Regions from separate parts of the Pseudomonas sp. PS02288 genome, predicted to be linked through region 1. Evidence: predicted binding sites of a transcription regulator. Region 1 holds the regulator's gene; each other region holds the start of a gene.
The links. Region 1 encodes FliA, which starts transcription of late flagellar genes. Its sites were predicted from a motif close to CTAAAGTTTNNNNNNNNNNNGCCGNTAA; they were not measured.

Region 2: the regulator FliA is predicted to act here: its motif matches at 1,606-1,633, upstream of QMX85_RS15615 (methyl-accepting chemotaxis protein).
Region 3: the regulator FliA is predicted to act here: its motif matches at 1,452-1,479, upstream of QMX85_RS01365 (methyl-accepting chemotaxis protein).
Region 4: the regulator FliA is predicted to act here: its motif matches at 2,197-2,224, upstream of QMX85_RS18040 (methyl-accepting chemotaxis protein).

What each region holds. Positions count from the first base shown of each region.
Region 1 covers NZ_JASCPA010000001.1:155,939-159,449, reverse strand. The annotation lists gene QMX85_RS00730 (chemotaxis protein CheA) at 1-173, opposite strand, end outside; gene QMX85_RS00725 (protein phosphatase CheZ) at 355-1,149, opposite strand; gene QMX85_RS00720 (chemotaxis response regulator CheY) at 1,169-1,543, opposite strand; gene fliA (RNA polymerase sigma factor FliA) at 1,623-2,372, opposite strand; gene fleN (flagellar synthesis regulator FleN) at 2,369-3,202, opposite strand; gene flhF (flagellar biosynthesis protein FlhF) at 3,255-3,511, opposite strand, start outside.
Region 2 covers NZ_JASCPA010000039.1:40,895-44,405, forward strand. The annotation lists gene QMX85_RS15605 (metallophosphoesterase) at 1-497, shown strand, start outside; gene QMX85_RS15610 (D-2-hydroxyacid dehydrogenase family protein) at 526-1,488, shown strand; gene QMX85_RS15615 (methyl-accepting chemotaxis protein) at 1,686-3,511, shown strand, end outside.
Region 3 covers NZ_JASCPA010000001.1:287,783-291,293, forward strand. The annotation lists gene sucC (ADP-forming succinate--CoA ligase subunit beta) at 1-496, shown strand, start outside; gene sucD (succinate--CoA ligase subunit alpha) at 496-1,383, shown strand; gene QMX85_RS01365 (methyl-accepting chemotaxis protein) at 1,536-3,497, shown strand.
Region 4 covers NZ_JASCPA010000051.1:4,976-8,486, reverse strand. The annotation lists gene QMX85_RS18045 (TatD family hydrolase) at 1-10, shown strand, start outside; gene QMX85_RS18040 (methyl-accepting chemotaxis protein) at 46-2,076, opposite strand; gene ampE (regulatory signaling modulator protein AmpE) at 2,278-3,111, opposite strand; gene ampD (1,6-anhydro-N-acetylmuramyl-L-alanine amidase AmpD) at 3,108-3,511, opposite strand, start outside.

The DNA of each region.
Region 1 (3,511 bases):
AGGAAACCCGCGCCGCCCTTGACGGTGTGAAAACCGCGAAAGATCGCATTCAGCAGGTTCATGTCGTCAGGGCGGCTTTCCAGCTCCACCAACTGCTCCGACAGCTGCTCGAGAATCTCGCCGGCCTCTACCAGGAAGTCCTGGAGAATCTCTTCATCGGCGTCGAAGCTCATTTCCACCTTCCCATAGGATCTGTTGACGTTTCGTCGCGAACCGCGTTGAGCCGCAGGGACGGGGCGCGTTTTTCGCAGGCCGGCGTCACTCGTCGTTCATCTGGAGCAACCAACTTCTCTCCTCCTTCCTTGCCCTGCGAAAACGCCTAGGTCGTGGCCGTAACCAAAACGTCGACGGGTCCTAGAATCCAAGACTGGATAGCAGATCGTCGACATCGTCCTGACCGGATACGACGTCATCACGCTTATCGGCATGAATCTGCGGACCTTCACCCCGGGAGGACTCTTTTTGTTGTTTTTCTTGCTCGGCACGCAGCCCTTCGTGGTCGTGCTTGATGCCGGCGAAACGATCGACCTGGCTGGCCATGAGCATCAGCTTGAGCAGATTGCTCTCGACTTCGGTGACCAGGGTGGTGACACGCTTGATCACCTGACCGGTGAGGTCCTGGTAATCCTGCGCCAGAAGAATGTCGTTCAGGTGGCCGGAGAGCTTGGCGCCGTCCCGCTCGCTGCGCGCGAGGAACAGCTCGACACGCTTGGCCAGCTCGCGAAAGGCGTCAGCCCCGATTTCGCGGCGCATGAAGCGCTGCCATTCGACGCTCAGGCTCTGGGCCTCGTCGGCCATGCCGTTGACCACCGGCGCGCACTCTTCCACCAGATCCATCGTGCGGTTGGCCGCACGCTCGGTCATCGTCACCACGTAGGAGAGACGCTCGGTGGCATCGGAGATCTGCGACACTTCCTGCGCGTGCGGAACACGGGGATCGAGCTGGAAGTTGACGATGGCATTGTGTAGCTCGCGGGTGAGCTTGCCGACTTCCTGGTACAGACCGCGATCGCGGACCTGATTCAGTTGATGGATGATTTGCACCACATCAGCGAAGTTGCCTTTTTCGAGGCTTTCGGTCAGCTGACGGGCATGGGACTTCAGGGTCGACTCGAAGTCATCGCCCATAGAGATGTTGTCGTGATCCATAGCGCCCTCGAGGCGAACATCAGCCGTTGACCCGCTCGAAGATCTTTTCGATCTTCTCTTTCAGTACCTGGGCCGTGAAGGGTTTGACCACATACCCGTTCACGCCGGCCTGGGCCGCCTCGATGATCTGATCGCGCTTGGCTTCAGCAGTCACCATGAGCACGGGAAGGTGCTTGAGTCGATCATCGGCGCGCACCGCACGCAGCAGATCGATCCCGGACATGTTGGGCATGTTCCAGTCGGTGACCAGGAAGTCGAAGCTGCCGCTGTGCAGCATCGGTAATGCCGTGGTGCCGTCGTCGGCCTCCGCGGTATTGGTGAACCCCAGGTCACGCAGGAGGTTCTTGATGATCCGTCTCATCGTGGAGAAGTCGTCCACGATGAGGATTTTCATGTTCTTGTCCAAGTCGACCTCCGTACAATCCCAAACGCCGCCTCGCAGCGCGCGCCTCGCAAGCGTGAAACCGGCTGCCTCAGTGCGCGCGCCATTCAACCAGACGTGCCCGCAAACGCGCGGCACACTGGCTGTGCAACTGGCTGACGCGCGACTCGCTGACCCCCAGCACCTCGCCGATTTCCTTCAGATTCAGTTCTTCGTCGTAGTACAGCGAAAGAACCAGCCGCTCGCGTTCCGGAAGATTGGCGATGGCGTCGGCCAAGGCCCCCTGGAAGCGGTCATCCTCCAGATCGCGAGCGGGTTCGTAATGGGTGAAGCTACCGTCCTCGTGCAGGCCCGAACCGTGCTCGCCTTCCTGCAGGAGGTCGTCGAAGCTGAACAGTCGGCTGCCCTGAGTGTCGCTCAGGATGCCGTAGTACTCTTCAAGACTCAATTTAAGTTCGGCCGCAACCTCTTGATCTTTAGCGTCTCTGCCCGTTCTCGCCTCGACGGCGCGGATGGCGTCGCTGACCATGCGGCTGTTGCGATGCACGGAACGCGGAGCCCAGTCGCCCTTGCGCACCTCGTCGAGCATCGCCCCACGGATACGGATTCCGGCGTAAGTCTCGAAACTGGCGCCCTTGCCCGAGTCGTACTTCTTGGCAGCCTCGAGCAGGCCGATCATTCCGGCCTGCATCAGGTCCTCCACCTGCACGCTGGCCGGAAGCCGGGCCAACAGGTGGTAGGCGATCCGCTTGACCAACGGTGCATAACGCTCGATGAGCTGAGTTTGCGAGTCCTTCGCCTGCGATTTGCTGTACATACGAAGTCCACTGGCGGCTGTCATACGGGTGAGTCTGCGGTAGTCGGTTTAACCAGACGCTCGACGAAAAACTCGAGGTGACCGCGCGGGTTGGCCGGCAATGGCCAGGTGTCGACTTTCTGCGCGATCGCCTTGAACGCCAGCGCACACTTGGAGCGCGGAAAAGCTTCATAGACAGCGCGCTGCTTCTGTACGGCTTTGCGCACCGACTCGTCGTAAGGCACGGCACCCACGTACTGCAGGGCGACGTCGAGGAAGCGGTCGGTGACCTTGGTGAGCTTAGCAAACAGATTGCGACCTTCCTGGGGGCTGTGCGCCATATTCGCCAGCACCCGGAAACGGTTCATGCCGTAGTCGCGGTTGAGCAGCTTGATCAGCGCGTAGGCGTCGGTGATCGAGGTCGGCTCGTCGCAGACCACCACCAGCACTTCCTGGGCGGCACGGACGAAGCTGACCACGCCGTCGCCGATGCCGGCCGCGGTGTCGATGACCAGCACGTCGATGTTGTCGCTGATGTCGCTGAACGCCTGGATCAGGCCGGCGTGCTGCATCGGCGTCAGCTGCACCATGCTCTGGGTGCCGGAAGCGGCGGGCACGATGCGCACGCCGCCAGGGCCTTGCAGCAGGACGTCGCGCAGGTCGCACTGGCCGTCGATGACATCGGCCAGGGTGCGCTTGGGCGAAAGACCGAGGAGCACGTCGACGTTGGCCAGACCCAGGTCGGCGTCGAGCAGCATCACCCGCCGGCCGAGGTCGGCCAGGGCCAGCGACAGGTTGACGGACACGTTGGTCTTGCCAACGCCGCCCTTCCCACCGGTCACCGCGATCACTTGAACTGGATGCAAACTAGCCATTTCTCTTACACCTTGTCTGCGACTGAGCAGGCAACTGTCTCTCGACGGTCAATTAGCCGACGCGACGCGCCGAGTTGTTGTAGAGGCCGGCGAACATGTCGGCCATTGCATCTTCACTGGGTTCTTCCGGGGCTTGCAGGGCGACGGCGCGGCTCACCAGCTGATGGCTGCGCGGAACGTGCAGATCATCCGGGATTCGCGGGCCATCGGCCAGATAGGCTACCGGCAGACGCTGGCTGATTGCCAGCCCGAGCACTTCGCCGAGGCTGGCCGCCTCGTCCAGCTTGGTCAGCACACAACCGACCAGGC
Region 2 (3,511 bases), on a different contig from region 1:
CGTTCGTCGTCACCGGCAATCACGAGTACTACGCCGGCGCGCCGGCCTGGATCGCCGAACTGCGCCGCCTGGGCCTGACGGTGCTGCTCAACGAGCATGTGCTGATCCGCCAGAACGATGCCGAACTGCTGCTCGCCGGCATCGCCGACTATTCGGCGGGCATGTACGAACCGAGCCACCGCAGCGATCCGCTCGCCGCGCTGGAGGGCGCGCCCGAGGGTGTCGTCCGCCTGCTGCTGGCGCACCAGCCGCGCTCGGCGCCGGCGGCGCTGGATGCCGGCTTCGACCTGCAGCTCTCCGGGCATACCCACGGCGGCCAGTTCTGGCCGTGGATGCACTTCGTTCGGCTGCAGCAGCCGTGGGTCGCCGGCCTGCACCGGCTCGGCACGCTGCAGGTCTATATCAGCCGGGGCACGGGATACTGGGGGCCGCCGCTGCGTTTCGGCGCGCCGTCGGAGATCACCCGGATCAGCCTGACGGCCGCCGGCGGCCAGTAATTCCTTTTCCCTGAGCGAGAGGTGAGCAATGAGTTCGGCAAAGGTGCGCATCGCGGTGATCGACGACTGGCAGGACGTGGCCCGCGACGTGGTGGACTGGTCGGTGCTCGAGGGCATCGGCGAGGTGAGCTTTCTGCACGACTATCCGGCGGATACCGCCACGCTGATCGAGCGGCTCGCCCCGTTCGAGGTGATCTGCGTGATGCGCGAACGCACCCGCTTCGACGACGCCCTGCTGGCCGGCCTGCCGCGCCTCAGGCTGCTGGTCACCGGGGCGATGCGCAATGCCGCCATCGACCTTGCCAGCGCCACGCGCCGCGGCATCCAGGTCTGCGGCACCGACAGCTACAAGCAGGCGGCGCCGGAACTGACCTGGGCGCTGATCATGGCGCTGGGACGCAACCTGCTGGCCGAGGCTGCCTCGTTGCGCAACGGCGGCTGGCAGGTCGGGCTGGGCCGCGACCTGTACGGCAAGACCCTCGGCATCCTCGGCCTGGGCGCCATCGGCCAGCGCATCGCCGGCTACGGCCAGGCGTTCGGCATGCGCGTCATCGCCTGGAGCGAGAACCTCACCGCCGAACGTGCGGCGGCGCTGGGCGTCGAGTATGTCGACAAGCGCACCCTGTTCGAGCAGGCCGACGTGCTCACCGTGCACCTGGTGCTCGGCCCGCGCAGCAGGGGCCTGGTCGACGCGCAGGCGCTGGGCTGGATGAAGCCCACGGCGTACCTGGTGAACACCGCCCGCGGGCCGATCGTCGACGAAGCGGCGTTGATCGCCGCGCTGCAGGAAAAACGTCTGGCCGGCGCCGCGCTGGATGTCTTCGACGAGGAGCCGCTGCCCGCCGATCATCCGTTCCGCCACCTCGACAACGTGCTCGCCACGCCGCACGTCGGCTACGTCAGCGAGGCCAACTACCGGGTGTTCTACGGCCAGATGATCGAAGACATCCAGGCCTGGGCCGCGGGCGCGCCAATTCGGGTGATCGGCTGATCGACGTGTTGCCGGGGATCGCAGGGCGGGCTCCTCCGTCGCGGCCGTAGCCCGGCGGGCCGGCGTTGCGAGCTCTTCTTGCCGGGTTCCTGTGCGTCGCTATACCGCAGTGGTGGACTCAAGTAAGCTCGCCACCCGCCGAATAACGGGGTACCTGGCCCCCCCCCCGGCGCCCGTCATTCGCAGCGAGAGATCACATGTCGCAACCCAAGTCCCGCATAGCCTGGCAGCTCGCCGTGGCATTGGCCCTCATTCTCGTGGTGATGATCGGTGCCAGCACGCTGTTCGCCCTGCGTTCGCTGGATAGCGCCAACTTCGCCACCCGTGAGCAACACCTGGCCAGCGAGGCGCGCCTGCTCGCCGATCAACTGGCGACCTTCCACGGCAGCCTGCGCGAGAGCACACAGCGCCTCGCCAGCCTGTTCGAGAAGCGCTTCGCCAGCGGCTTGAGCCTGCGCGCGGACGAGCGGGTCGCGGTCGGCTCGCTGACCCCGCCGACGCTCTATCTGAACGGTCAGGTGCTGAACAACGACTTCGCCCTGGTGGACGAGTTTCGCCAGCTCACCGCCGGCGCCGCCACGGTGTTCGTCCGCGACGGGGCGGAGTTCGTCCGTGTCACCACCTCGCTGAGTAAGCAGGACGGCAGCCGCGCCATCGGCACGGCGCTCGACCACGCCCACCCGGCCTACCAGCGCCTGCTCGCCGGGCAGGGCTACGTCGGCCGCGCGTCTCTGTTCGAGCGGCTCTACATGACCCAGTACACCCCGGTGCGCGACGCCAGTGGCCAGGTCATCGCGGTGCTCTTCGTCGGCTTCGACTACACCGACGCGCAGAACGCGCAGTTCGCCAACCTGGCGCGCTTTCGCATCGGCCAGACCGGCTCGCTGGCGCTGCTCGACGAACAGGGCAAATGGCTGGTGCCGCCGGCCGGCGCCAACGACCCCGCCGCACTGGCACCGCGCGCCGCCGAACTGGCCCGCGAGCCGGGCCGCGGGCAGTTCTTCAACGACGGCCGCGAGGACTTCTACGCCGTCGCCGCGCCCTTCAGCGAAGGGCCCTGGCAGGTCATCGCCAGCCTGCCGAAGAAGGAAATCCGCGAAGTGACCTGGCACGTCGGCAGCCAGCTGGCCTTCGGCAGCCTGCTGGCGATGCTGATCGCCGCGGCGCTGGTGATCGGCCTGCTGCGGCGCAAGCTGCGTCCGCTCGGCGAGCTGGTCCGGCAGGCCCGCGCCCTCGGCGGCGGCGACCTCAGCGCGCGGATGACGGTCAGCAGCCACGACGAGATCGGCGAACTGGCGAGCAGCTTCAACCACATGGGCAGCGCGCTCGCGGACATGGTCGAGCACATCCGCAGCGCCTCGCTGCAGGTGAGCAGCCGCGCCCACGCGCTGTCCGGGCTGTCCAGCGGCGCCTACGAGGGCATGGAGCAGCAGTCCGGCGAGATCGCCAGCATGGCCGGCGCGGTGGAAGAGTTCAGCGCGACCTCGCTGAACATCGCCGACAACATGCGCGAGACCGAACGCATGGCCAGCGACAACGCGCAGCAGACGCGCATCGGCCTGCGCAGCATGGACGAGGCCTCGCGGTCGCTGGAACAGATCGCCAGCGCGCTGAACGGCACGGCGACGGTGATCGACACGCTCGGTCAGCGCTCGCAGGAAATCGGCGGCATCGTCGGGGTGATCACCTCGATCGCCGAGCAGACCAACCTGCTGGCGCTCAACGCCGCCATCGAGGCCGCGCGCGCCGGCGAGGCCGGCCGCGGTTTCGCCGTGGTCGCCGACGAGGTGCGCAACCTCGCCGCGCGAACCCGCAAGGCCACCGAGCAGATCTCCGGGATGATCGGCAGCATCCAGAGCGAGACCAGCAGCGCCATCAGCACCATGGAACACGGTCGCCAGTTGATGCAGGGCGGCCTGGAACTCAACGCCAAGGTGGGCGCCGCGCTGTCGCAGATCGCCGGGCAGAGCGAGGCGGCGGGCGAGCAGTTCGCCGCCATCACCACCGCCACCCAGGAGCAGAG
Region 3 (3,511 bases), 130 kb from region 1:
CCGTCAGCCGAAGCTGCGTGCGATGCATGACCCGTCGCAGGACGATCCGCGCGAAGCCCACGCTGCCAAGTTCGAACTGAACTACGTTGCCCTGGAAGGCAACATCGGCTGCATGGTCAACGGCGCTGGCCTGGCCATGGGCACCATGGACATCGTCAACCTGCACGGCGGCAAGCCGGCCAACTTCCTCGACGTTGGCGGTGGTGCTACCAAGGAACGCGTTACCGAAGCGTTCAAGATCATTCTCTCCGACAGCAACGTCGCGGCCGTTCTGGTGAACATCTTCGGCGGTATCGTTCGTTGCGACATGATTGCCGAAGGCATCATCGGCGCCGTGAAAGAAGTCGGCGTGAAGATTCCGGTGGTCGTCCGTCTGGAAGGCAACAACGCCGAGCTGGGCGCCAAGGTCCTGGCTGAAAGCGGCCTGAACATCATCGCGGCAACCAGCCTGACCGATGCTGCAGAGCAAGTGGTCAAAGCTGCGGAGGGCAAGTAATGAGCGTCCTGATCAATAAAGACACCAAAGTCATCTGCCAGGGCTTCACCGGTTCGCAGGGGACTTTCCACTCCGAACAGGCGATTGCCTACGGTACCCAGATGGTTGGCGGCGTGACTCCGGGCAAGGGCGGCACCACGCACCTGGGCCTGCCGGTGTTCAACACCGTCAAGGAAGCCGTCGAGACCACCGGCGCTACCGCTTCGGTGATCTACGTTCCGGCTCCGTTCTGCAAGGACTCGATCCTGGAGGCGGCATTCGGCGGCATCAAGCTGATCGTCTGCATCACCGAAGGCATCGCGACCATCGACATGCTGGAAGCCAAGGTCAAGTGCGACGAGCTGGGCGTGACCCTGATCGGGCCGAACTGCCCGGGCGTCATCACTCCTGGCGAGTGCAAGATCGGCATCATGCCAGGTCACATCCACCTGCCGGGCAAAGTGGGCATCGTGTCGCGTTCCGGCACCCTGACCTACGAAGCCGTCAAGCAGACCACCGACGCCGGCTTCGGCCAGTCGACCTGCGTGGGCATCGGTGGCGACCCGATTCCGGGCTCGAACTTCATCGATATCCTCAAGCTGTTCCAGGCTGACCCGAAGACCGAAGCGATCGTCATGATCGGCGAGATCGGTGGTTCCGCCGAGGAAGAAGCCGCTGCCTTCATCAAGGCCAACGTGACCAAGCCGGTGGTGTCCTACATTGCTGGCGTGACTGCTCCGGCAGGCAAGCGTATGGGCCACGCCGGTGCCATCATCTCCGGCGGTAAAGGCACTGCGGACGAGAAGTTCGCTGCGCTGCAGGACGCCGGTGTGAAAACCGTTCGTTCGCTGGCCGACATCGGCAAGGCCCTGGCCGAGCTGACCGGTTGGGAAGTCAAGAAAGCCTGAGGCTGACTTGATGTGAAAAAGGCCACCTTCGGGTGGCCTTTTTCTTTTCCGCCTTACGAAATCCAGCGCTCAAGCCTGGGGCAGAGCGGTCGATAAGTCGTTATCGCCCGCACGCTGTCCGCGCGGGCTCATGTAACCGAGGAAACCGTTCCATGCAGTGGTTCGCCAACCTGCGTATAGCACTGAAAATGGCCGTGGTTCCCGCGATGCTCTGTCTGTTGCTCATAGCGCTCGGCGTCGTTTCGTCGTTGTCGCTGCGCAGCATCGCCAGCCGCGTAGAGGTGGTCACCCAGAACCTCGGGCCGGGAATGGATCGGGTCGCCAAGGTCGCTGACAGCATGGCGCGGCTGCAGTTGAGCGTGCGCCACTACGCGCGCAGCGGCGATCAGGCGACCGAGCAGGAGTTTCTCGAACTGGACCGCGATCTCGGCGCTGCCCTGGAGCAGACCAGCGCGCACCTGCGGGATTCGCAGCGCAGGCAACTGCTGGCCTCCATGGAGAACCTGCATGCGCAGTACAGCCAGTTGTTCCGCGAATCGCTGGTGCCGCTCAGCCAGGAACATCAGAAGCTGATCAGCGGCGAACTCGGTCGGCAAGGCCCGGCGATCGAGAAGGTTCTCAGCTCGATCCTGGAAAACGCCCAGCAGGACTTCAACCTCGACGCGGTGTTCTACTCCAGCGCGGCGATGCGCCATCTGCTACTGGGAAGTCAGTACCTCTATCAGTTCCTGCAGGAGAACCAGCCCGATCAGGTTAAGTCGTTCCAGACCGAACTGGGCAACGCGCAGAGCACCATGAGCGTTCTGCGCGACCGAACCAGCAGCCAGAGTACCCAGGACAAACTGAACGGCGCGTTGCAGAGCCTTGAGCTGTACAAGGCCGCAGCGGACAAGGCCGTGCAACTGGTGGGCGCGCGCAACGCGACACTGCAGAAGATGGATGCCATCGACCCGCAGATCGCCGACCTCGCCAGCCAGTTGCAGCAAAGCATCATGCAGTCGATGGATGCCGCGGCGGCAGACGCCGACAGCACCGTGGCGCGTGCCAACCTGCTGTTCTGGGGGCTGGTGCTGGCGGCGCTGCTGGTGGCCGGGCTCACGGCTTACGCTGTCGGTGCGGCGCTGGTGCGCCCGCTGGCGCGGATCAACGTGATGCTCGAGGACATGGCAGCCGGGCAGGGCGATCTGACCCGGCGCCTGCCGGTCCAGGGGCAGGACGACATTGGTCAGCTGGCGCAGAACTTCAACCGTTTCGTGGAGAAGATCAGGCGCACCGTGGCCGAGGTTTCCAGCGCCTCGCACACCTTGCAGAAGTCCGCCGAAGACCTGCAGGATTCCGCCGAAAGCGCGCACCGCGATGTGCAGCAACAGCGCGAGGAAAGCGACCAGATTGCCTCGGCGATGGTGGAGATGGCGGCGAGCGCGCAGGAGATGTCCCGGAATGCGCGCGCCGGTCAGGCGCTGTCGCAGGATGCACGCACGGCCGCAGGTGTCGGCCTGGCACGGGTCCGGGCGAATCAGGAGGCCATGCTGGTTTTGTCCGGCAAGGTCGACAGTCTGGCGACGGTGATCGAGTCGCTGCGCGAGGACAGCGGGCGTATCGGCTCGGTGCTCGGGGTGATCGGCGGGATCGCCGAGCAGACCAACCTGCTGGCTCTGAACGCCGCCATCGAGGCGGCGCGGGCGGGCGAAATGGGCCGCGGCTTCGCCGTGGTGGCGGACGAGGTGCGCTCGCTGGCCCAGCGCACGCAGCAGTCCACCGAAGAAATCCAGGAAATCATCCAGGCGCTGCAGCGACGCACGCAGTCGTCCATCGAGATGATGAGCGACAGCCAGCAGGCGGTGGGCCACGCCCGCGAGCGTGCCGAACAGACCAGCGAGTCGCTCGGCGGAATCACCGTCGCGGTGGATGCGATCGACGAGAACATCCAGGCGATGGCGACCGCGGCCCATGAGCAGGCGAGCGTCGCCGACATGGTGGGCAACAGCGTGCTGCGAGCCAACCAGATCACCGCCCAGACCTCCGATACCGTCGAGCGCACGCGGCGTTCGGCGCAGGAGATCCACCTGCTGGAAGGCCAGCTGGTTCAGTTGATCGAGCAGTTCCAGGTCTGAAGCGGCGGATGGGA
Region 4 (3,511 bases), on a different contig from region 1:
GGAGCCCTGAAGGCAGGCCTGTGCCGGGCCTGCCACGCTCGCCCGCTAGACTCTGAAGGCGCCGATCAGCTGCTTGAGATCGCCGACCAGCTCGGACAATTCGCGGCTGGCCCGCTCGGTCTGGCTCGCGCCTTCGGCGGTGCGCTCGCCGGCCTGGTTGATCTGCACGATGTTCTGATCGATATCGTGGGCCACGGCGGTCTGTTGCTCCGCCGCCGCAGCGATCTGCTGGTTCTGATCGACGATCATGCCCACCGCGCCGAGGATGTTCTCCAGCGCGCGCTGCACGCGACCGGACTCGTCCACGGTGCCGTCGGCCATGCGGTGACTGGCACTCATCGCCTTCACCGCCGCGCCAACTCCGCCCTGCAGCCGGGCGATCATCTGCTCGATCTCCTCGGTGGACTGCTGGGTGCGCTTTGCGAGGTTGCGTACCTCGTCGGCGACCACCGCGAAGCCGCGCCCCTGCTCGCCCGCCCGCGCCGCCTCGATGGCGGCATTCAGCGCCAACAGGTTGGTCTGCTCGGCGATGCCCTTGATCACATCCAGCACGCGGCTGATCGACTGGCTGTCGCTGGCCAACTGGTTGATCACCAGCACCGACTGATCGATCTCGCCCGCAAGGCGCTGGATGCTGCCGACCTGGGATTCGACCAGTTCGCGCCCGCTGACGGTTTCCTCGTTGACGCTGTGGGCGCTGTCCACCGCCGCGGCGGCACTGCGCGCGACCTCCTGGGCGGTGGCCGACATCTGGTTCATCGCCGTGGCGACCTGCTCGATCTGGCTGCGTTGCCCCGCCACCGCCTGGTTGCTTTCGCCGGACACCACTTCCACGCGATCGGCCTGGCGCTCGACTTCCACGACGGTCAGCCCGACCCGCTGGATCAGGTCGTGAATCTTCACCACGGTACCGTTGAACACCTGCCCCAGCTCGCCCAGCTCGTCGGAGGTCTGCGCCTTGAAACTAGCGGTCATGTCACCGGAGGCCACCTTGTCCATCACCCGGCCTAGGCTTTTGAGCGTGCTGCGCGTGGACACGTAGAAGCCGCCGTAGAGGTAGCCGATCAGCAGGAACACCGCGATCAGCGCCACCACCAGCAGCAGCATCTGCCGGCGATGCTCGGCCAGGCGCTGCTGCAGCTCGCTCTCAAGAAAGCCCAGCGCGGCATCGCTCAACTGGTACGACTTGGCCATCTGCGCGCTGAGGTCTTCGTAATATTCCGGCCACGGCGTATCGAGGGTATCGGCCACGGTGATCTTGTCTTCGATCAGCGTGCTGGACTCCTTCAGGCTGCCACGACTCGCCTGCGCCAGCCCCTGAAGGGCCGCGCGCGCCCCGGTACTGGTGGACAGCGCGTTTTCCAGCGCCACGGCGTATTCGCCGTCGAGTTTTTCCAGGACCGCGATCAGGTCGTCCATGCGGTTGCTGGCCGCCGAGTTGAGGAAGCCCAGCCCGAGGGAGTAGCTGCCGGTGGCGCGGGCCGCGCCCAGGGTATCGGTGACTTTCAGCGTGGAGGTGGTGACCAGTTCGGTGAGTTGGCGCACCGACCGGTCCGGGTCCTGGCTCAGCCCCGCATCGGAGGCGACGAAGGCGATGAAGGCCTGCACGCGCCCGAGCTGCTGGTCGACCAGCGCCGACTTGTTCTGCAACGAGGTTTCCGCCTGGACGGACTTCAAGCCGGCCAGCAGTTCATCGCGCTTGGCGTTGAAGTCCTCGACCTGCTGGGTGGTTCCGCCCGCCGACTGCAGCGCGCCGATGGTTTCCACCAAGGTGTCCTGCAACTGGCTGATGCGCCGCTCGACATCGCCCGCGTTGCCGGACTGGCCGATCAGCGAATTGATTTCGACGAGGTTGCTCAGCGACTCGGTGTCGCGCTGGATGTTGAGGGTCCTGCCCAGCAGGTCGAGGCTGTCCAGCTCGATGCGGGTACCGATGAACTGATCATAGGAGTCGCGCACCAGATAGAAGTTGGTGACGAGCATCGGCAGGAAGAACATCACGCTGATCAGGCTGAACTTCATCGCGAAACTCAGCCGGCTCATCAGGGCGATCGCCGGGTACAGAATGGTCTTCAATCGAATTCTCCCGATTATTTTTATGGTCGGCGGAGAAACAGCAGTTTTCGCTGAATGGGCGCAGCAGCTACCCAGGCACTTTCAGGGGCGCAGCCGGCAGCCGCGGAGCCTGTATACCTGATATCGGCGTTGCGATTTGTAACTTAAGGTTAAGCGTTTTGCCATCATTCACCAGACGCAGGTTGCATCTCGTAACCGGGCTCACAGGAGCAGCGCGCGGATCGCCAGGGCGGCATACCAAAGCACGGCCGAACGCACCAGCAGTTGCCAGAGAAGATCGAGGCTGGCGACGCCTGGGTCGCCGACCAGCGGCTCGCCGAGATCGCCCGCCGCCCGCCCCGCCCGCTCCAGCAACTGCTCGGCAGGAAGGTTCCAGTTGAGCAGCTCGTGCAGCAGTTCACGGCTGACGGCGATGAAATTTCCGACCAGCGCGAAACTGGCCACCAGCACCCGCGCGGGGACGAAATCGAGGCCGTGGCGCAGCTGCAAGGCACGCTCACGCAGCGCCGGGCCTTGCGCCTGCTCGGCGAGCAGCGCCACCAGCCGGTAACCGAGCGCCGCCACCGGCCCCAGCAGCGCGTACCAGAAGATCACCGCAAAGAAACCCTGATAGCCCTGCCACAACAGGTAGCGCTGCACGCGCCGCAGCAGCGAACCCGGCTCGCAGGCCTCGATGCCCATGTCGCGCTCGGCCACCAGCTCCGCCGCTACGGCGTCGCCACGGCGCCAGGCATCACGGAACGGGCCGCAGGACTTCTGCACGTCGCCGCGCCCCAGGCTGTAGATCAGCACCAGCAGATGCACCGGCAGAGCCAACCATCCATAGGCGAGCGGTTGCAGGATCAGCAGCACCAGCGCCAGGACCAGCAACGGCGGCAGGACCAGCAGGATCAGCCGCAGCCACGGCGCGCCCGCGTCGGTGCCGGAGTCGATCCGCGCCAGCAGCCTGAACCAGAGGCCATCGCGTTGGATGCGGTGGCGCAAGCCGGACAGCTTTTCCACCAGCAGCGCGAGCAGCAGTACCAGAAAGCTCATTGAGTTGACTCCTCTGTCAGTGCCGCGCGCAGCCGCGGCCAGTCGAAGGCGCCGCCGGGGTCGGTCTTGCGGCCGGGCGCGATGTCGCTGTGGCCGACGATGCGCTCGGGGCGGATGGCCGGATAGGCCCGTCGCAGCTCACCGGTCAGGGTCGCCAGCGCGGCGTACTGGGCGTCGCTGTAGGCCAGGTCGTCGGTGCCTTCGAGTTCGATGCCGAGGGAGAAATCATTGCAGTTCTCGCGCCCCTCGAAGCGCGACACTCCGGCATGCCAGGCCCGGTCGCGGCAGGATACGAACTGGAACACCGCGCCATCGCGCTCGATGAGGAAGTGCGCGGAAACCGTCAGGGAGCAGATATCGGCGAAGTAGGGATGCTCGTCCGCGACCAACTGATTGGCGA